Regions from separate parts of the Janthinobacterium sp. 13 genome, predicted to be linked through region 4. Evidence: predicted binding sites of a transcription regulator. Region 4 holds the regulator's gene; each other region holds the start of a gene.
The links. Region 4 encodes FNR, which switches genes on or off when oxygen is low (the NO sensors DNR and NnrR bind a similar motif). Its sites were predicted from a motif close to TTGATNNNNATCAA; they were not measured.

Region 1 (5,253 bases), 2.1 Mb from region 4:
CGCCGCTGCTGGCGCCGTCCTGGCCCAGCAGGGTCTTGATGGCGCGGCTGACGGCGCCGATCAGGGCGGCCGGATCGTGCGGCCCCAGCTCGCGCAGGGCCTGGCTCAGGGCCGACGAGGCAATCAGGGTCATGAAGGCGCCTGGCACGCCGTGGCCGGTGCAGTCGGCGATGGCGGCAAACCAGCCGCCCGCGTGGCGCTCGAAGAAGTAAAAATCGCCGCCGACCACGTCGCGCGGCTGCCATTCCAGGTGCGCGTCGGGCAGGGTGGCGCGCAGTTCCGCATCGGAGGTGCGCAGCAGCGCGCGCTGGATCACGCTGGCGTAATCGATGCTGTGCATGATTTGCCGGTTCTTTTCCGCCTGCATGGTGGCGACCACGTTCATCAGCTGCAAGCCGAAGCCCACGCCGGCCAGCGCGCCATCCTCGGTGATGATGAAGCCGTCGGCCAGCGCCTTCTCGCCCGCTTCCACGGCGCGGAAGGTGAGGTCTTCGATGCTCATGGCGCCGTCGACGATCAGCGGTTCCTTGTCCATGAAGGCGATGCAGCTCTTCTTGCCGTACACCTCGTGATAAAAGGGCTTGGACATCTGCGACATGAAGATGTTGCGGCTGATCAAACCGATGGGCTTCTGCTGCTCCGTGACGGGCAGGCTCATCATGTCGCGCCGTTCCGTGAACAGTTCCAGCACGGCGAAATTGCTGGCGTCGGCCTGCACGGATTCCGTGGGAATGCACAGATCAAACGCCACGGACGTGCGATAACGGGGAAGATGCAATCGAGAAGCGTTGAACTCCACAGCGGCTACCTTTACATGACGATCGGACCCTTGTTGTCGCGACGGCAAGGCGACTGACAAACAGGCAATATCATCATGGTAGCCTTGGAATATGACGGCTTGATTACCAGCTTGTCAAAACCGTATGCAAGATGGCTGCATGGCAAGCAACTTACAGGCGCCGGGCCAGCGCCTGTGCCTGGGCCAGCCAGCGCGCGCGCTGCGGCTCGGTGGAGTCGAGGAGGGGGCCGAAGCTGGCCACCCTGACGGGCTTGATGCCGCAAAATTCCAGCGTCGTCTTGCGCAACTGGTGGATGCCGGGCATGCGGTAGACCCAGCGGAAATACCAGGGCGGCGTATCCATCGTCACCAGCAGCTGCGCCGTGCGGCCCTTCAGCAATTGCGCCGGGAAGGCCTTGCCGGGGCGGTACTTGAAAGCGTAGCCGGGCAGGAAGACGCGGTCGACGAAGCCTTTCAGCAGGGCTGGCGCGCCGCCCCACCAGATCGGGTAGGCGAACACCAGGTGTTCGGCCCACCTGATGGCTTCCTGCGCGGCCAGCAGGTCCGCTTCCAGCGGCTGCACCTGGCGGTAGCCTTCGTGCAGGATGGGATCGAAGTCGAGCTGGCCCAGGCGCAGCTCGCGCACGGTGTGGCCCGCGCTGCGGGCCGTGGCGGCATAGGCTTCGGCCAGGGCGGCGCAAAAGCTGTCGCCCGACGGGTGGCCGAGGAGTATCAAAATGCGCTTGGGTGTCGTCTTGGTCATGGTGCAGGCTGTCCGTTAAAGAAGAGCTTGCATGCTAAAGCCTGCCCCTGAGGGCAGAGTCAAGCGGCCGCTTGAAGGTATTGGTGCGCCAGGCAGTCGTGGATTTCCGTGTCGATGTCGGCCAGTTGCGCGTCGAGCTGGCGCAGGCGGGCGATATCCTGCTGTATCTGCGTGCGCTTGGCGGCGATGTGCTGCGACAGGGCGGCCCAGTCCGTATCGTCGCCGGCCAGGATGGGCAGCAGTTCGGCCAGGCGGAAGCCCAGCGCCTGCGCCTGGCGTATGAGTTTGACTTGCGCCAGGTCTTGCTGCGTGTAGACGCGGTAGGCGCCGGCGCGGCGCACGTCGCCCAGCAAGCCCAGCGCTTCATAGTGGCGCAAGGCCTTGGGCGAGGTGCCCGCCAGGCGGGCGATTTCTCCGATGTACATGGGTGATCCTTTCTCAAGCTTGAGCGAATCTTACCGTATGGCAGCGGCGCCCAAACGGCCCAGGCATCCTCAGGCCCGGCGCGGCGGCACTTTCTTCGCCGTGCACTCGGCGCAGGTGCCGTACAGCGACAGCGCGTGCTCGTGCAGCACGAAGCCCCGCTCGGCGGCGATCTCGTTCTGGCGCAGTTCGATGCCTTCGTCGACGAATTCATCGACCTTGCCGCAACCCGTGCAGACCAGGTGGTCGTGGTGCTGGCCTTCGTTCAGTTCGAAGACGGCGTGGCCCGATTCGAAATGCCGGCGAAACAGGATGCCCGCTTCGGCAAACTGCATCAGCACGCGGTAGATGGTGGCCAGGCCCACGTCGATCTTTTCAGCCAGCAAGAGTTTGTAGACATCGTCCGCACTCAGGTGCTTGATCGTGCCTTCTTGAAACAGCTGCAGAATCCGCAAGCGGGGGATGGTCACTTTCAAGCCCGATTCACGCAGTTCCCTCAATATATCCATGTCTCCCATTCCTTTTTGTAGTCGCCCTAGCGAGGTATTGCATTATATCGCAAATGATAATCATTACCATTCTCATGTGTGTGCTGTAAATAGTATGCCGCGGGGACGGGCGGCAATCCAGTGACATCGGCGCAAGTGGCGCTTGCGTGGCAGGCAACTGATGCCAGCAGTATTGGTTGCTGCTGAAAAGTGGCGGTCGAATCGCTATACTGTGCAGCAAGAAATAACAATGGAGGGAGCATGGACCGATTTGATGCGATGCGCATCTTTACGCGCATCGTCGAACTGCGCAGTTTTACGCAGGCGGCGCATGACCTCGGCTATCCGAAGGCCACCGTCACGCATGCGATCAAGCAGCTGGAAGCGCGGCTGCGCGTGCGCCTGCTGCAGCGGACCACGCGGCAAGTGACGCCTACGCCCGATGGCGACGCGTATTACCAGCGCTGCGTGCGCCTGCTGGCGGACCTGGAAGAAACGGAAGCCGTGTTCAGTTCGGCGGCGCAGCAGCCGGCCGGCAAGCTGCGCATCGACTTGCACGCGACCCTGGCCATGCACTTCGTCATGCCCGTGCTGGACCGCTTCTGCGCCCGCTATCCGCTGATCGAACTGGAAATCGGCATGGGCGACCGCCTCGTCGACCTGGTGCGCGAAGGCGTCGATTGCGTGCTGCGCGTGGGCGAACTGGGCGACTCGTCGATGGTGGCGCGCCGCGTGGCGCTGCTGGAACAGGTGACCTGCGCCAGCCCCGCCTACCTGGCCGCGCACGGCACGCCGGAGCATCTGGCGCAGCTGGATGGCCACCGCGCCGTCAATTTCTTTTCCGCCCAGACGGGCAAGGTCTGGCCCTTCGATTTCAAGGTGGAAGGCCAGCGCCGCAGCGTGGCCTTGCCGGGCACCGTGTCCGTCAACAATGCCGACGCGTATCACGCCTGCTGCCGCGCGGGCATGGGCTTGATCCAGGCGCCCCGTTATCACCTGGAGCGGGCGCTGGCGGCCGGCGAACTGGTGGAAGTGCTGCGGGACTGGCGGCCCGACCCGCTGCCCGTGTCCGTGCTGTATCCCCACCACCGGCAATTGTCGCCGCGCGTGCGCGTGTTTGCCGACTGGGTCGCCAGCCTGTTTGCCGACGTGCATTGATGCGCTGCAATGCGGCAATTTTTGACCTGGGCAAAGGAAAAAATCCCTCTGGTGATGCCATATAGCACTATTTGATGTGGATCAAAGTTTTTGTTGCACTGCACTCTTAGACTTCGCAGCGTTACTTAACGACAGAGGAAAACATAATGAAAACGTCCGCAACTGCAGCAGCAATCGTCCTGGCCGCCATTGGTGCATTCGCCGGCAACGCCATGGCACAGGAAAGCCCATGGCTGGTCCGTGCGCGCGCCGTGCATATCGATCCTGCCAACAAATCCACGCCGGTCTTGGGCAATGGCGCATCGGACACGATCCACGTCAGCAGCAAGACGATTCCTGAAATCGATATTTCGTATTTCTTCACGCCGAACATCGCTGCCGAGCTGATCCTGACGTATCCGCAAAAGCATGACGTCACCCTGGGTGGCCAAAATATCGGCACGTTCAAGCATTTGCCTCCGACCTTGTCGCTGCAATACCACTTCATGCCTGAAAAACAGTTCAGCCCATACGTGGGTGCAGGCGTGAACTATACGAATATTTCGAGCGTGAAACTGCTGAATGGCGCTGGCCGTCTGGAGCATGACAGCTGGGGCTTCGCGCTGCAAGCTGGCGTCGACTACAAGCTGGACAAAAACTGGTCGCTGAACTTCGACATCAAGAAAGTGCAGATCCGCAGCGACGTCTTCGTCGGTGCCGCCAAGGCCAGCGAAGTCAAGATCGACCCTGTCCTGATCGGCGTAGGCGTGGGCTACCGCTTCTAAGCATGGCATGACAGCGCCCGCGCGGCGCGGACAATAAAAAAGGACGGCCTTGGCCGTCCTTTTTGCATGGCATGCAGCGGTCTATTTTTTCAGCGTCTTTTCCAGCGCCAGCTGGTAATCCGTCTTTTCGTAGCCGGCCAAATACTTGTTCGTCGCGTCGAGGAAGGCGCGCGAGCGGTAGGCCGCTTCCAGGTCCTTGACCCATGGCTTGGCCTTGTCGGCCGTGCGGATGGCTACCAGGTTGATGTAGCTGTCCGAAATCTTTTCCACGCTCAGGGCCGACGTCAGCTTCATGCCGGCGGCCAGGGCGAAGTTACCGTTGACGAAAGCGTAGTCGGCGTCGGCCAGCGAACGTGGCAGCTGCGCCGCTTCCAGCGGCACCAGTTTCAGCTTCTTCGGGTTTTCCAGCACGTCGCGCTCGGATGCGCGCAGCGGGTCGACGTTCGGTTTCAGCTTGATCCAGCCCATCTTGGCCAGCATCACCAGCGCGCGCGCCTGGTTGGTCGGGTCGTTCGGCATGGTGATGGTGGCGCCGTTCTTGACTTCCGCCAGCGTTTTCTGCTTGCCGCCGTACAGGCCGATCGGCATGGTCGGCACGGTGATCAATGAGCTCAGTGGCAGCTTGTTATCGGTGGCGAACTTGGTCAGGTAGACGATGTGCTGGAACACGTTGGCATCCAGCGAGCCTTCGGCCAGCGCATAGTTCGGCTGCACGTAGTCGTTGAATTCCACGATCTTGACCTTGTAACCCTGTTTTTCCAGGATAGGCTTGATGCCCAGCTTCAGCTGGTCAGAATACGGGCCGGAGCTGGTGCCGATGACGAGTTCTTTCGGGTCCTTGGCGTGGGCGGCGGTGGCGAAGGCCAGGCTGGCAGCGGC
Region 2 (5,253 bases), 1.3 Mb from region 4:
GCCTGCCCCAGGTGATCACGCGTTTCCCGCCGGAGCCGAACGGCTACCTGCACGTGGGCCACGCCAAGTCGATCTGCGTCAACTTCGGCCTGGCGCGCGATTACGCCGGCCAGTGCAACCTGCGTTTCGACGACACCAACCCGGCAAAGGAAGAGCAGGAATACGTCGACACCATCATGGACAGCGTGAAATGGCTGGGCTTTGACTGGGAACCGAAGCAGGCCGATGGCCAGAGCCACCTGCATTACGCGAGCGACTATTTCGACCAGTTGTACGCGATGGCCGAGTACCTGATCACGGCCGGCTTAGCCTATGTGGACAGCCAGAGCGCCGAAGACATGGCCGCCAACCGGGGCAATTTCGGCCAGGCGGGCAAGAATTCGCCGTTCCGCGACCGTCCGCGCGACGAATCGCTGGCCCTGTTCCGCGCCATGAAGGCGGGCCAGTTCAAGGATGGCGAACACATCCTGCGCGCGAAGATGAGCGAAGATGCCATGAGTTCGCCGAACATGAACTTGCGCGACCCGGCCATCTACCGCATCCGCCATGCGCACCACCACCGCACGGGCGACGCCTGGTGCATCTATCCGATGTACGACTACACGCACCCGATCTCGGACGCGCTGGAAAACATCACGCATTCGATCTGCACCCTGGAATTCCAGGACCACCGCCCATTCTACGACTGGCTGCTGGAAACCCTGTCGGCCGGCGGCTTCTTCCAGCAACCGGTGCCGCACCAGTTCGAATTCTCGCGCCTGAACCTGACCTACATCGTCACCAGCAAGCGCAAGCTGCGCCAGCTGGTGGAAGAAAAAATCGTCGACGGCTGGGACGACCCGCGCATGCCGACCCTGGTGGGCATGCGCCGCCGCGGCTACACGCCGGAAGCGATTCAATTGATGTGCGAACGCACGGGCGTGACGAAATCCGACGGCTGGATCGACTACAGCGTGCTCGAAGGCTGTTTGCGCGAAGACCTGGACCCGAAGGCGCCCCGTTCGGTGGCCGTGCTGCGTCCGTTGAAACTGATCATCGACAACTTCCCTGAAAACGACAGCGTGGAATGCACGGCGCCCGTGCACCCGCACTTCCCGGAGCGCGGCTTGCGCACCTTCCCCATCTCGCGCGAGCTGTGGATCGAGGAAGACGACTTCATGGAAGTGCCGAACAAGGGCTATTTCCGCCTGTATCCGCCGATCGACGACAAGCCGGGCAGCAAGGTTCGCTTGCGCTACGGCTACGTGATCGAGTGCACGGGCTTTGACAAGGATACGGACGGCAAGGTCATCGCCGTGCATTGCACCTACTTCCCGGACAGCAAGTCGGGCACGGAAGGCAGCGCCAATTACAAGGTCAAGGGCAATATGCACTGGGTCAGCGCGCCGACGGCCATTCCCGCCGAAGTACGCCTGTACGACCGCCTGTTTACGGACCCGCAGCCGGACGCGGGCGGCAAGGACTTCAAGCTGGCCCTGAATCCGCTGGCCAAGGAAGTGGTGCAAGCGTGGCTGGAACCGGGCGCGGAACTGGCCCAGCCGGAACAGCGCTTCCAGTTCGAACGCCACGGCTATTTTGCGGCCGACCGGGTCGACAGCCAGCCGGGCAAGCCCGTCTTCAACCGCATCGTCACCCTGAAAGACAGCTGGCAGCCCGCCAAATAAGGGCTGGACGGCACACGAAAAAAACCGCTGCGGCGGTTTTTTTTCGTTTCAAAGAGAAATATTGCCTGTTGACTATATTCACGATAGTTTTGTATATTAGGCAGCTATTGAGCAATTTGCAATTTCGATAGTCCTTGTGCAACTGAGTACAGCCACCACCACACAGGCGGCACCCGATTCCTCTTCCTGATGCGGATGGCGATGTCTTCTACTGCCGGCGAACACCCCTTAGCTGCTGAAAAAAGACCGCTGTGGCTGTTCGGCTTTGTCGTGTCGACGATGGTGGGCCTGCTGTTCTACATGGCCGCTTCGCTGTCGATCGAAAGCGATGCCAGCGAACAATTCAACAATCTGGCGCGCAACACCCAGAAAAACATCGAATCGCGCACCAAGTCGTATGCCAACCTGCTGCGCGGCACGGCCAGCCTGTTCCAGGCCAACGAACACGTGAGCCGCGAGCAATTCCACCGCTACGTGGCCAACATCGCCCTGCAACAGAACTATCCGGGCGTGATGAATCTCAATTACAGCCAGGAACTCGACGAGACGCAGCGCGCCGCTTATGAAGCGGCCATGCGGCGCGACTATCCGCCCGGGCGCGACGGCTATCCGGCGTTTGCCATCCACCCGCCCGGCCCGCGCGCCCAGTATTCCGTGCTCGTATACATCGAGCCGATCGCCAGCGCCCCGGAAAAGTATGGCTACGACATCGCCTCGCGCCCGCAGATCGCCGAAGCGCTGGCGCAGTCGCGCGATTCCGGCCACATCAGCAATTCCGGCGTGCCCGTGCCGATGGACGGCCGTCCTCAGCTGACGGGCATGGCCATGCGCCTGCCCGTGTACCGCTTCGGCATGCCCGTCGAGACGGTGGAGCAGAGGCGCGCCGCTTACCAGGGGTCCGTCGGCATCGGCTACGACCTGGTGACGATGATGCGCAGCGCGCTGGCCGACATGCCGGTACGCAACGTCCGCCTGACCCTGTTCGATATCGGCCCGCAGGCGCTGCAACAGCGGGACGTGCCGCTGCAGTTGCCGCACGACATGCGCCCCATCTTCGACAGCACGGCGGCGGGCATGCATGCGCCATGGTGGCAGCCCGGCAGTTCGGGCCGCTACCTGAGCAGCACGCTGCTGATCGAGCACAATGGCCGCGCCTGGCAAGCGCTGTTCAGCGTGCGCAAGAGCGACCTGTATTCGCGCTTCGACGCCTTCCTGCCGTGGCTGGCCCTGCTGATCGGCTTTGCCAGCACCATGCTGCTGTACGTGCTGTTCCATACCCTGGCGTCGTCGCGCCGGCGCGCCATCCAGATGGCGACGGGCATGACGGAGGAATTGCGCGCCAGCCAGATCCGATTGCAACTGTCGCACCAGAAACTGCGCCGCCTGGCCGCGCACGCCGACCAGATCAAGGAAGAAGAGCGCAAGCGCATCGCGCGCGAGATTCACGACGACCTGGGACAGAATCTGCTGGTCCTGCGCATCGACGCCGACATGCTGGCCTCGCGCACGCAGCGCCGCCACCCGCGCCTGAACGCCCGCGCCCGTTCGACCCTGGAACAGATCGACGCCACCATCAAGAGTGTGCGGCAGATCATCAACGACTTGCGCCCTACCGTGCTGGACCTGGGCGTGAATGCGGCCGTCGAATGGCAGGTGGCGCAATTTCGCCAGCGCACGGGCATCGCCTGCGAAGTGAGCGAAAGCCATGACGACATTTGCCTCAGCGACCAATGCGCGACGGCCCTGTTCCGCATCCTGCAAGAGTCGCTCAGCAATATTTCCCAGCATGCGAATGCCAGCCGCGTGCAGGTCAAGCTGGAAAAATGCCGCGATACGGTGTCGATGAGCGTCAGCGACAACGGCGTGGGCGCGGCCATCGACGGGCGCAACAAGCTCGGCTCGTTTGGCCTGGTGGGGATAGAAGAACGCATCAAGTTGCTAGGTGGCACTTTTTACATCGAAAGCAGCCCCGGCGCCGGCATGAGCGTGCACGTCAGCGTGCCGCTGGGCGCGGACGCCACCGCGTTTCCCTACGAGGAAGAAAGCCGGGCCAGCGGCTGACCGGCACGCGCCCCGCATGAATCAAGCTCAGCTTGCATATTTCGTAATAAGATGCAATATTGATGTAGAACAACTTAGCGCCTGCCCGCCATGGGCAAGGCATTCCTTGACTACTTGCCAGGAGTACGCACGCGCCGCTTTCCCTTGTTTCACCGTATTTCCCACAACGCTCTTTACCAAAGGACATTCATGGATACGAACGACAGTTTCAAGGCTATTGCCGATTTGAATTTGGACGCGATCAAGGTCAAACTGATGCACCGGGAGTCAGGCGAAGGATGGAGTCTGGAGAAGGCCAACGCGGTGGAATTCGAATACCGCCGCTTCCTGATCCTGATGAAACAGTTTCCGCAAGAAGAGACGGCGCCCCTGATGGACGTCGATACCTTCTGGCACTACCACATCCTCGATACCCTGAAATATGCGGCCGACTGCGAACAGGTGTTCGGCTACTTCCTCCATCACTTCCCCTACATCGGCTTGCGCGGCGAGGACGACGAAGCGGCGCACCATCGCGTGGGCGAGCGCATGAAGCAGTTGTATGAACAAACGTTCGGGGAAGATTATATCCGCGCTGAAACCGCGTATTCGGGGCGCGCCGTACAGGCGGCGTATTCGGGACGTGCGGTGCAGGAGACGGCTTACTCCGGCCGCGCCGTGCAAACGGCGTTTTCCAGTGCGGCGGTGCAAGCGACGGCTTACTCGGGCCGGGCCGTGCAAACGGCGTTTTCCAGTGCGGCAGTGCAGGCGACGGCGTATTCGGGCCGCGCGACCGGGGCTGCCAACACCGCATTTTCCAGCGCCCCTGCCTCACTGGCCGCAGCGGTGGTCAAGTCGTCCTCGACTGGCCTGGAAATGGGGCGCTTCTATGTCGATCGTCCGGTGCTGAACCGCGACCCGCAATAGAAAAGCGGAAAACAGATGTGGCTGCCGCACGCGGCAAGCCTGACGTACCCAGACGGCACCTCTCAGTTTGCCGTCTGTCAGGCGCTCTTAGGCAGCCATCAACTCGCGCAGTTCACGAATGCTGAAATCGCTGATTTCATGCATGCGGATGAGGATCGTGGCGCCGATCGGCAAGGTATTGTGACGAATCTTGCTGATGACCGGTGGCGCCACTTCCAGGGCTCGCGACAAGGCGGCATCGTTTTTCAGTTGCAGCTTGTCGATGATCGCATCGAGGACGCGATTCGGGTTGTAGGTAGGCAAAGAGGTAATTTGTTTGAGAGACATGATCGAAAATCCGTACTTGTTGTATTAGAGCAAAAAGAAACCGAATGTCTCTTCTGCAATAATTCAGGGTAAACACACTAAAAAGCGCCATCACTTATGCGGCTTTTACGCCGCAAACAATATAATACACGCTATTGTTGATTTTTGCGTAACTTAACGCAAAATTGTGATAATTGAAGAGAATTGACGCACTTGGAATGTGCTAGAGGATAACTCAAATTGGAAAAATTTGCTGCAAGTCATCAATTTTTACGATGAGCAACACCGCTATGCATGAGCCAAGCTATGGCCATGA
Region 3 (5,253 bases), 2.4 Mb from region 4:
ACGTAAACCGTCTCCATGATGGCGAGGATCACTGACAGGCCTATCGTCAGCGGAACGAATATAAAGTGGTACAGGGCTGTCAGCGCAAACTGCAGTCTGGATAAAGCGACAATATCGAAGTCCATATGATTTCCTTGGTGTTTCCCTACTGTAATTGTAAACTTGGTATCTATCTGATGCGATTCGATTGGTTCCGCCGCCTTCGGGCTGGCGTGCGGCACCGCCTGTCTCCGTCCCTGTCAATCCCCCCGCAAGCCCGCCAGGGCCGCTTCGAAGCCATCCGTGCCGCGCCGCAGCTCTTCGACGATGCGGCCGTCGCGGATGCGCAGCAGCCGATCCGCCAGCGCCGCTTCGCGCCGCAAGTGGGTTGCGATCAGCAAGCTGCGCCCTTCGCAGCGCGCGCGCAAGCGCTGCAAAACGTCGCTTGCCGTCCCCGCATTCAGCGCTTCCGTCGCTTCGTCGAGCAGCCACAAGGTCGATTCGTGCAGGAACAGCCGCGCCAGCGCCAAACGCCGCGCCTGGCCGCCCGACAAGCCCAGGCCGCCCTCGCCCAGCATGGTGTCGAGGCCGCCCGCCAGGGCGCGCACCTCGTCGTCCAGGCCGGCCGCCTGCAAGGCCGCCCACAGCTGCGCATCGCTGGCGGCGGGGTCGGCCAGGCGCAGGTTGTCGCGCAAGCTGTCCTGGAACAATTCCGTCTTCTGCGTGAACAGACAGGCGCGCGGCGCGCTCACCTTGCCCGACAATGGCGCCAGCTCGCGCGCGGCCAGGGCCAGCAAGGTGGACTTGCCCGCGCCGCTGGGGCCGATCAAGGCCACGCGCTCGCCGGCGGCGATGTGCAGCGATACGTCATGCAGGATGGCCACATGGCTGCCCGCATGCGCGGCGCTGACGTGTTCCAAGCGCAAGCCCGGTGCGGCATCCAGGGGCAGCGTGGCGACATCCTGCTGCTCCAGGCGCGGCGCCAGGCGGCGCATCGCCAGCAGCATGCGCCCCGCTTCCAGCGCGCCGCGGCGCAATCCCGCAAACGGTTCCACGGCCGTCAGGGCGATCAGCAGGGCCAGCGCCGCGGCCGGCACGCTCAGCGCCTGCTGCTGCACCAGCGCGGCGACGGCCAGCAGCACGCCAGCCAGGGTCGCGCTGCCGGCCACGCCATACGCGGCGCCCGCCGCCGTTTCCAGGCGCAGCAGGGCGAAATCGGCTTGCGCCAGCGAGCGGTCGATCCGTGCCAGCGCCGCGCACTGGGCGTCGATGCGGCCCGCCATCACCAGGTCCGTCTGGCCGGCCACCAGGTCGATGGCGCCGGAACGCAGTTTTTCGATGGCGCGCGAGCGCAGGATGGCCGGGCGGCGGGCGCGGCGCGCCACGCTCCAGCTGATGCCGCCGCCGGCGGCCAGCAGCCACGCGGCCAGGCCCAGGCCCAGCTGCCACTGCATCACGCCCAGCGCCACGCCCGCCAGCAAGGCCGCGCACAGGGCCGTGAAGGCAGGCACCAGCAGGCGCAGGTACAGCGATTCGAGCGCATCGATATCGGCCGTCAGGCGGAACAGCAGCTTGGCGGGCTGGCGCAGCAGCCGGCTGGCCGCTTCCGGGCGCGACCAGCCGCGGAACAGTTGCACGCGGATGCTGGCCAGCGCGGCGAACGTGGCGTCGTGCGTGACGAGGCGTTCCGCATAGCGCGAACCCGTACGGCCGATGGCCAGCAGGCGGATGCCGGCCGACGGGCCGAACACGTCGAACAGGATGGCCGTCGAGGCGTGCAGGCCGGCAATCGAGGTGGCCGTGATGAACCAGCCGGACAAGCCCAGTAAGGCCATGCCGGACACCGCCGTCAGGGCCGCCAGCAAGGCGCCCCCGATCAGCTTGCCTGGTTGGGCCAGCAGCAATTGCCGCAGGACGGGATGCGAGATCAGTGTGGTGTTCATGCGCGCAACTCCTGTGCCTGCGCCCGGGCATCGACCTGCACCGTGCGCTGCAGGCGGCCGGCCAGCACGGGGTCGTGCGTGGCGACGATCATCGTCTTGCCTTTCGCCAATTCCAGCAAGGCGTCCGTCACGCGCGCCGCCGTTTCGCTGTCCAGGTGGGCCGTCGGTTCATCGACCAGCAGCAAGTCCGCATGCGGATGCAGGGCCACGCGGGCCAGGGCCAGGCGCACGGCTTCGCCGCCGGACAAGCCCTGCCCGCCATCGCTGAGCATGACGGCCGGCTGCGCCTGCGCCACGGCAGCCAGGTCGGCCAGGTGCAGCGCCTGCGTCACTTGCGCGGCATGCGCGCCGACGCGGCCCAGGGTCACGTTCTGGCTGACGGAGGCGGCAAACACGTGGGGACGCTGGCCCATCCACGCCATGCGCTGGCGCAAGGTATTCACGGTGCCATCGTTCAGGCGCACGCCGCCGATGCGGATCTCGCCGCCGCTGGCGGGCAGCAAGCCGGCCAGCAAGGACAGCAAGGTGGTCTTGCCGGCTCCGCTGGCGCCCAGCAGGGCGACATGTTCGCCGGCGCGCACGGTCAGGTCGAAGCCGTCGAAGACGGGCGCCTCGCCGGGATGGGCAAAGCGCAGTTGATGGATTTCGATAGCGGGCGGCGGCGCCACGGCCATGGCGGCGGCGGAGACGGCAGCGGCTGCCACGCCGGCGCCGGGCAGGGGCACGCCCTCGGCCGCCAAGTCGTGCAGGCCGGCCAGGCCCGCTTCGCCGGCCGCCTTGTCGTGCCAGACGGCGGCCAGTTCGCGCAAGGGTTCGAAAAACGCGGGCGCCAGCAGCAGGATGAACAAGCCCTGCCCCAGGCTCAGTTCGCGGCCCCAGGTGCCGAAATTGATACTGCCCAGCAAGGAGAAACCGATAAACGCGGCCACCATGGCGACACCGAGCGCGGAAAACAGTTCCAGCACGGCCGACGACAGGAAGGCGATGCGCAGCACGACCATCGTGCGCCGGCGCACGGATTGCGACGAGGCATCCAGCCGCGCGGCCGTGGCATCGACGGCGTCGAGCGCGCGCAGGGTAGCCAGGCCGCGCAGGCGGTCCAGCAGAAACGCGTTCATGCTGCCCATTTCCACCATCTGCGCGCGGCTGGCCGCTTGCGCGCCCATGCCCACCAGGGCCATGAAGACGGGAATCAGGGGCGCGGCGATGAGCAGGATCAGGGCAGCGATCCACGACAGGGGCGTCACCACGGCGAGGATCACGAGCGGCACGAGCATGACCTTCCAGCGCGCGGGCTTGTAGCGCACCAGGTAGGGCACGATGGCTTCGGCCTGTTCGGCGATGACGCTGGCCGCCTGCCCCGACTGGGCGCGCTGGCGGTCCAGCGGCGAACGGTGCGCCAGCGCTTGCGCCACTTGCGCGCGCAAGGTGGACAAGTGGTCGCGCGCCGCCGCATACATGCGCCGCGCGCCCCACGCTTCGCAGCCGGCGCGCAGCATGCCCAGCAGCAGCACGCCGGCTGCCGGCAACAGGGCCGCGCGCCAGGGTGCACCGGCGAGCATGGCTTGCACGGCCCAGGCCAGCAAGGCCGCTTGCGGCAGCCACAGCAAGGCGGCACCGCCCTGCGCCAGGCTGGCGGCACGGGGAAGGATAAAGCGGGGCAAGGACAGCGGCGTGGTAGGCATATCTATACTTTTTGAGTTTTCAGAATTTTCTGTAAATTCGATATTTTGTATAATACTGCGAAACATGACATATATCAATTGACCCTGCGGGTGTGGCGTGAAAAAATTCAGATAATTATGAAAACTCAACATATCCAAATGACGCCGCTGATCCTGACCTTCGTCAGCCATTTCGGCGAGATGGGCAGCCGCTGGGGCTTTAACCGGACAGTGGGGCAAGTGTACGCCTTGTTGTTTGTCGCAGAGCATCCTTTACACGCGGATGAAATCGCGGAACACCTGAGTTTTTCACGCTCGAACGTGAGCATCGGCTTGAAGGAATTGCAGGGCTGGGGCTTGATCCGCCAGTCGCGCATCCCCGGCGACCGGCGCGAGTATTTTTCCTCGCTGGGCGATGTGTGGCAAATCTTCCGCGTGGTGGCCGCCGAGCGCCGCCGCCGCGAAGTGGCGCCGACCTTGACGGTGCTGCGCGAATCGCTGCTGGCGCCGGCCACGGAACCCGTCGACCAGTATGCGCAGGAGCGCATGCGCGAAATGTATGAACTGGTCGACCTGGCCAACACCTGGTTCGACGACTTGCAGCGCCTGTCGCCCGAATCGATGGCGCAGTTGATGAAAATGGGCACCAAGGTGCAAAAGCTGCTCAATGCCAAGGATCGCCTGTTCGGCGTCAGCAATAACAGCGACTGAAACCCGCCGCCCCTCTCCCTACTCAATGCATTGCTAGCACAAGCTGGCATGCCTTGTCACGCCATTTCCGCTCGCCGTACAGGCTTTCGCCAGCACAGCCATACATAGCCGTATGCGATGTTGTCAAGCATGCCAATAGCATTATTTAAATTGTATTAATTTACATCAAGACTAAGCTTGCATATGCGTACTCACGCAAAGGCGACCGGGCGACAAGTCGACCTCCCTGACCGGATGGCGCGCACCCTGAAGCAGTGAAATGTCTGCAATAAAATAAAAGGGGATTTTCATGAAAAGCATAACAAGCATTGCCATACGGGCATCCATGCTGGCCGCCCTGACGGCCTGCATGGGCGTGGCACAGGCTGCTACATGGGTCGATGTGGGACCGGCCAGCGGTTTCAGCATCGAAGGCAGCACCGTCACTTACTCGCCGTCACCTGCCCTCATGGTGAAATACTATAACGACAATCTCGTGCCGCAGAGTCCCACCGACATCCAGGGCTATATCAACGGCGTTTTCGGCACCAGCCTGGGTGCGGCCGTCTCGTTTTGCGACAATGCCACCTCAGGCTGCACCGCCGGCACCACGGCAGGCGCCAGCGGCGGGGTGAATTCCTTCACGAGTGCGGCGGCCTATGATTACCTGGCCATCCATTTCGGCCAGGGCGAACTGGTCTTCCAATGGGCAGCGCCCGTCGCAGCCGGCACGACCTTCACGGTGGCAGGCTTGCCCAAGGACCTGAGCAATTACCGCGCCTACGTTTCCGCCGTCCCTGAACCGGAAACCTATGCCATGCTGCTCGCCGGCCTGGGCCTGCTCGGCGTCCTGGCGCGCCGCCGCCAGGCAAAATAAGAGCATCGGGCAAGACCCGCAACACGGCGCCGGCGCACCCATGTTTACAGCGCGCTTGCGCCGCGCCGCCCACTCTTTACACCGCCTTTATGCCTCTCCC
Region 4 (5,253 bases):
GCGCGGTTGGCCGCCTCGGCCCGGTCGCGTTCCTGTTCCAGCTCCGCCGCGCGCGATTCGAGTTCCTGCTGCAGGCGGTCGCGTTCGCTCATCAGGCCGTTGAACGCTTCCGTCAGTTCGCCGATCTCGTCGCGTTGCTGTACCGGCACGGGCGTGAAGCGGCTGCCGCTGGTGCGCAGGGCTTGCAGGGTGTCGCGCAGGCGCACCAGCGGCGACAGCAGGCGCACGGTGACCCAGCCCAGCACGAAGGCGGCCAGCAGCGAGGCGAGGATGCTCCACAGCACCAGCCGGTACAGCACGCCATCGAACGGTTCGAATGCATCCTCGACGGGGAGCGAGGCGGCCAGCAGCCAGTTCACGGATTTCAGGCGCTTGAAGCTGTTGACGGCCGTGATGCCGCGGCTGTTGGTGCTGACCATGCTGCCTTCGCCATCTTCCTTCAGCAGCTGGGTCGTCGTCAGGTTGGCGTTCGGCTTGCGCGGTTGCAGCAAGCGGCTGGTATCGGGGTGCAGCACGTAGCGCGGCACGGCGCCGCGCGTGAGGATGAAGTAATAGCCGCTCTTGCCGATCTTTTCCGAGCGCAGGCGGCCCAGCAGGTTGTCCTTGTACAGGCGCAGCACGCCGATCACCACGCCGGCCACCTGGCCATCGGCGGCCAGCACGGGCGCCACCATCTGCACGATGGGCATGCCGCTCGACTTGCCCAGCATCGGTTCGGTGATCATGGGCTGGCGCGTGCGCAGGACGGTCTGGAAATACTCGCGCTCGGCGACGTTGATGCCGGCGCGCCCCGCCACCTCCGGCATGTCGGCCACGACGGCGCCATGCGCGTCGAGCACCAGCACGTCATCGAACAGCACCAGCATCGAGCGGCGCGAATAGTATTCGCGCAATTGGGCGGGCCGGGCGATCAATTCCGGCGGCTGCTGTCGGGCCGTCAGGGTGACGATCTGCAGCAGCATGCCCAGCTTGTCGTCGAGTTCGGCGGCGGTGCGGGTGATCAGGGACGATTGCTGGCTCAGCAGTACTCGGGTGAAGTCGTCGCGCATGTGCTGCACCTGGATCATGGTGACCAGCGCGATCATGGCGATCGAGGTCAGGCTGGTGGCCAGCGCGACTTTTGCTTTAATGCCGAGAGGCTTCATGATTTCCTTTTCAGTACCGGGCGGCACAGGCGGCAGATAATGCTGTCAGGAATTTTCCTATCAATGCCCCAGCTTGGCAAGCGCCGCCGCGCAAATTGCCCGCCCCGTGCGGGCTTTTGACGATGTTGCCATATAATTAAAGGCTGGACGTCGTTTATTCGCCGAATTTACGGTGAAATTGGCATACGGCAACCCTGTATGCGGCTGTATGCAGTAAACTTGTTGTTGCATTTTCTAAAAGGTACCGACATGACTGAAGCGCTACTCACTCCAACCTTGCCCACCGTGAACGTGGAGGCGTTGCGTGCGCGATGCTCGACCTGCAGCATGCATCAATTGTGCCTGCCGATGGGCCTCGATGTGGGCGACATGGACAGGCTGGACCAGATCATCGGCCGCCGCCGCAAGATCGTGCGCGGCGCCTCGCTGTTCCGTATCGGCGACTCGTTCCAGAACCTGTATGCGATCCGCCTAGGGCATTTCAAGACGTACCAGATCAATCCGGGCGGCGAAGAGCAGGTGACGGGCTTCCAGATGGCGGGTGAACTGCTGGGCATGGACGCCATCAGCGCCGACCGCCACCACTGTAACGCGGTGGCGCTGGAAGACAGCGAAGTGTGTGAAATCCCGTTTTCCAGCCTGGAACAATTGCTGGGCAACATGCCGACCCTGCTGCGCCATTTCCACCGCATGATGAGCCAGGAAATCACGCGCGAGCAAAGCGTCATGCTGTTGCTGGGCAATATGCAGGCGACGCAGCGCTTTGCCGCCTTCATCGTCAACCTGGCGTCGCGCTATGAAGCGCGCGGCTATTCGGGCAGCAATTTCCAGCTGCGCATGTCGCGCGAGGAAATCGGCAACTACCTGGGCCTGACCATCGAGAGCGTCAGCCGCCTGCTGTCGAAGTTCAAGAAGGAAGGCTGGCTGCGCGTCTCCAACCGGGAAATTGAAATCCTGCAGCCGGCCAAGTTAAAAGCCATTACGGCTGGCACGGACGTCTGCAAATAAGACTTACAGTTCCTCGTCCGCATGCAGCGCGATGCTGCGTTGCAGGGGCCAGGTCCAGATGCCGGACAGGCGCCACTCGCGTTTGTCGTTTTCCACCAGCACTTGCCAGCGGCTGCGCTCGAGCATCGGCAGCGCCACGGAAAAATTGCCGGCTGCGTCGGGCTGCACCAGCACCTTGATATCCTTTTCCGGCAGGGTCGCATGCGCCAGGTGCAACTGCAAAGGCGCCTGATAGGCCTTGCCGAAGCTGTGCACGGAACCGGTCAGGCGCGCTGCAGCGACGTCATACGACAGGCGCGTATCCATCGCCAGGTCGCTGGCGATCGTGTCGCGCTTCAAATCCTGGTTGATCGCCTTGCCCTGCTTGTAATAATCGCCCACCACCAGCGCATCGGGCTGCGTAAACGCGATATAGCCCATGAAGCTGCCGACGACCACGGACAGGCCGGGGCCGATCATCAGCAGCCATGGCCAGCGATGCTTGTACCACGGTGCAACGGGTGCTTGCAGTTTCAGACTGTCGGACATGGTATTTCTCCTGTTTAATCAGCCAGTCCCCGCATGGGGACCGGCCTTCCTGCAACTTCGTGGCGGCGGCGAGGGCACCCGGTCCCCGTCCGCCTTTCCTTGTTAACGTGGCACGATGAATACCGCGCTTTCACGCACATGCAGCGATGGGTCGTCCAGAGATTGCAATTCGATCGCAATCTTGTTCGAGCCCTTCTCTCCCACGCCGTGCGGCACGCGCAGGCGGATCGGCCAACCCAGCGTTTCCGTCGGCTGCAAGGTCACTTCTTCGCGCGTCAGCAAGGTCAGGCCCGGCAAGCCGGAAGCGCTGATTTTGAAATGCTGGCTTTGCTCCGACGTGTTCATGATCTGCAGGCGGTAGACGTTTTCGATCATGCCGTCTTCCACTTCGCGTCCCATCGAACCGCGGTCGCGGATCACGTCCATTTTCAGGGGCGTGCGCAGGGCCAGCGAAGTACACACGGCGATGATGATCAGGGCCAGGATGGACGTGTAGATCAAGACGCGCGGGCGCATGGCGCGCTGGCGTATCTGCTTCGAATTGAAGTTGTTTTCCATCGCATGGTCGGTACTGTAGCGTACCAGTCCCCGTGGCCGGTCGACCTTGTCCATCACGCTGTTGCAGGCATCGACGCAAGCGGCGCAACCGATGCATTCATACTGCAGGCCGTTACGGATATCGATACCGGTCGGACACACCTGCACGCACAGGGTACAGTCGATGCAATCGCCCAGCTTGTCGTTGTTGCCGGCCTTCTTGCTCATGGCGCCACGTGGTTCGCCGCGCTTGGCATCGTAGGTGATGATCAGGGTGTCCTGGTCGAACATGGCGCTCTGGAAGCGCGCGTAGGGGCACATGTATTTGCACACCTGCTCGCGCAGCCAGCCCGCGTTGCCGTAGGTTGCCAGACTGTAGAACAAGACCCAGAACCATTCCCAGGGACCGAAGTTCAGCGTGGTCACCGACTGCGCCAGTTCCTTGATCGGCGTGAAGTAGCCGACAAAGGTAAAGCCCGTCCACAGGGCGATGGCGCCCCATACCAGGTGCTTGGCCGTCTTCTTGAACGCCTTGCGCACGGAGGGGCCCTGCTTGTCGAGGGCCATGCGCGCACTGCGCGTGCCCTCGATGCGGCGTTCGACCCACAGGAAAATTTCCGTGTATACCGTTTGCGGGCAAGAGAACCCGCACCACACCCGCCCGGCAATGGCCGTGACGAGGAACAACAAATACGCACAGATGATCAGCAGGGCCGCCAGATAGATGAAATCCTGGGGCCACAGCACGACGCCGAAAATGTAGAACTTGCGCGTGGTCAAATCGAACAGCAGGGCTTGCCTGCCATTCCAGGTCAACCACGGCAAGCCGTAGAACGCGAGCTGGGTAAGCCATACGCATACCCATCGCCAGGTAGCGTAGCGTCCTTTGGCCTCGCGAGGGTAGATTTGCTCGCGGGCCGCATACATCTTGATGACTTGAGGTTCCATTTTTACTTTGCGGGTGCCTGCGGATTCGACAGGCTCCAGACATACGCCGACAGCACGTGTACCTTGGATTCGCCGAGGAAATCGCTGAAGGCCGGCATGGTGTTGCTGCGTCCCTTGCGTACGGTTTCCATGATGGTGTCGGCGCTGCCGCCGTACAGCCAGGTCTTGTCCGTCAGGTTCGGCGCGCCCAGCATCTGGTTACCCTTGGCATCGGCGCCATGACAGGCCATGCAGGCACCGAACTTGGCCTTGCCCAGCACGGACTTGACGGGATCCGAGGTCGAGCCGGACAGGCTCAGCACATAATGGGCCACGTTCTCGACATCCTTTTCGGAGCCCAGGGCGGCGCCCATCGGTGGCATTTGCCCATTGCGGCCGTGCATGATGGTGGTCTTGATGATGTCGGGTTCGCCGCCATACAGCCAGTCCTTGTCCGTCAGGTTGGGGAAGCCCTTGTTGCCGCGCGCATCCGAACCGTGGCATTGCGCGCAGTAGGTCAGGAACAGGCGCTGGCCGATGGCTTGCGCCTGCGGATCGGCGGCCACCGTCTTCAAGTCCTGGCTCAGGTACTTGTTGAACAGGGGACCGTAGTCGGCTTCCGCCTTCTTCAGCTCTTCCTCGTACTGGCCCGTCGATTTCCAGCCCAGGCTGCCGGCATAGTTGCCCAGGCCCGGATACAGGAACAGGTAGGCCAGCGAGAAGACGATGGTGATGTAGAACAACCACATCCACCAGCGCGGCATCGGCGTATTGAGTTCCTTCAAGTCCTCGTCCCAGACGTGGCCCGTGGTGCCGTCAGCAGGGGCGCCCTCGACCACTTTGATTTTCGACTGCGAGTACAGCAGCACGCCGCAGCCGATGATGCCCAGCAGGGACAGCACGATGATGTAGATATTCCAGAAGCCATTGGTAAAGTCAGCCATGGTTATGCTCCTTCGCCAGGGTCATTTCGGCCTCGGCCGGATAGTCGAGCGCGTCGTCGGCGAACGGCAGGCGTGCCGCCGCGTCGAAGTCGCTGTTGCTGCGGCTGAACGTCCACCACAGGATGCCCACGAACGTCGTAAAGGAAACCACCGTCATGACGCTG

Region 1: CLU94_RS22775 (OmpW/AlkL family protein) is a predicted target of FNR. The motif match lies at 3,682-3,695, and genes of this name have one in related genera.
Region 2: CLU94_RS07795 (glycine-rich domain-containing protein) is a predicted target of FNR. The motif match lies at 3,785-3,798, and genes of this name have one in related genera.
Region 3: cydD (thiol reductant ABC exporter subunit CydD) is a predicted target of FNR. The motif match lies at 3,672-3,685, and genes of this name have one in related genera.

What each region holds. Positions count from the first base shown of each region.
Region 1 is NZ_PEEQ01000001.1:5,152,161-5,157,413, forward strand. Features, by position in the region: gene CLU94_RS22750 (SpoIIE family protein phosphatase) at 1-778, opposite strand, end outside; gene CLU94_RS22755 (NAD(P)H-dependent oxidoreductase) at 951-1,541, opposite strand; gene CLU94_RS22760 (MerR family transcriptional regulator) at 1,601-1,966, opposite strand; gene fur (ferric iron uptake transcriptional regulator) at 2,036-2,473, opposite strand; gene CLU94_RS22770 (LysR family transcriptional regulator) at 2,714-3,610, shown strand; gene CLU94_RS22775 (OmpW/AlkL family protein) at 3,757-4,374, shown strand; gene CLU94_RS22780 (MetQ/NlpA family ABC transporter substrate-binding protein) at 4,456-5,253, opposite strand, start outside.
Region 2 is NZ_PEEQ01000001.1:1,765,156-1,770,408, forward strand. Features, by position in the region: gene CLU94_RS07785 (glutamine--tRNA ligase/YqeY domain fusion protein) at 1-1,664, shown strand, start outside; gene CLU94_RS07790 (CHASE domain-containing protein) at 1,866-3,725, shown strand; gene CLU94_RS07795 (glycine-rich domain-containing protein) at 3,915-4,631, shown strand; gene CLU94_RS07800 (hypothetical protein) at 4,719-4,958, opposite strand.
Region 3 is NZ_PEEQ01000001.1:641,471-646,723, forward strand. Features, by position in the region: gene CLU94_RS02635 (cytochrome ubiquinol oxidase subunit I) at 1-125, opposite strand, end outside; gene CLU94_RS02640 (amino acid ABC transporter ATP-binding/permease protein) at 240-1,922, opposite strand; gene cydD (thiol reductant ABC exporter subunit CydD) at 1,919-3,607, opposite strand; gene CLU94_RS02650 (GbsR/MarR family transcriptional regulator) at 3,746-4,297, shown strand; gene CLU94_RS28610 (PEP-CTERM sorting domain-containing protein) at 4,587-5,153, shown strand.
Region 4 is NZ_PEEQ01000001.1:3,077,895-3,083,147, forward strand. Features, by position in the region: gene CLU94_RS13585 (response regulator) at 1-1,145, opposite strand, end outside; gene fnr (fumarate/nitrate reduction transcriptional regulator Fnr) at 1,395-2,153, shown strand; gene CLU94_RS13595 (FixH family protein) at 2,157-2,681, opposite strand; gene ccoG (cytochrome c oxidase accessory protein CcoG) at 2,784-4,166, opposite strand; gene ccoP (cytochrome-c oxidase, cbb3-type subunit III) at 4,169-5,089, opposite strand; gene CLU94_RS13610 (cbb3-type cytochrome oxidase subunit 3) at 5,082-5,253, opposite strand, start outside.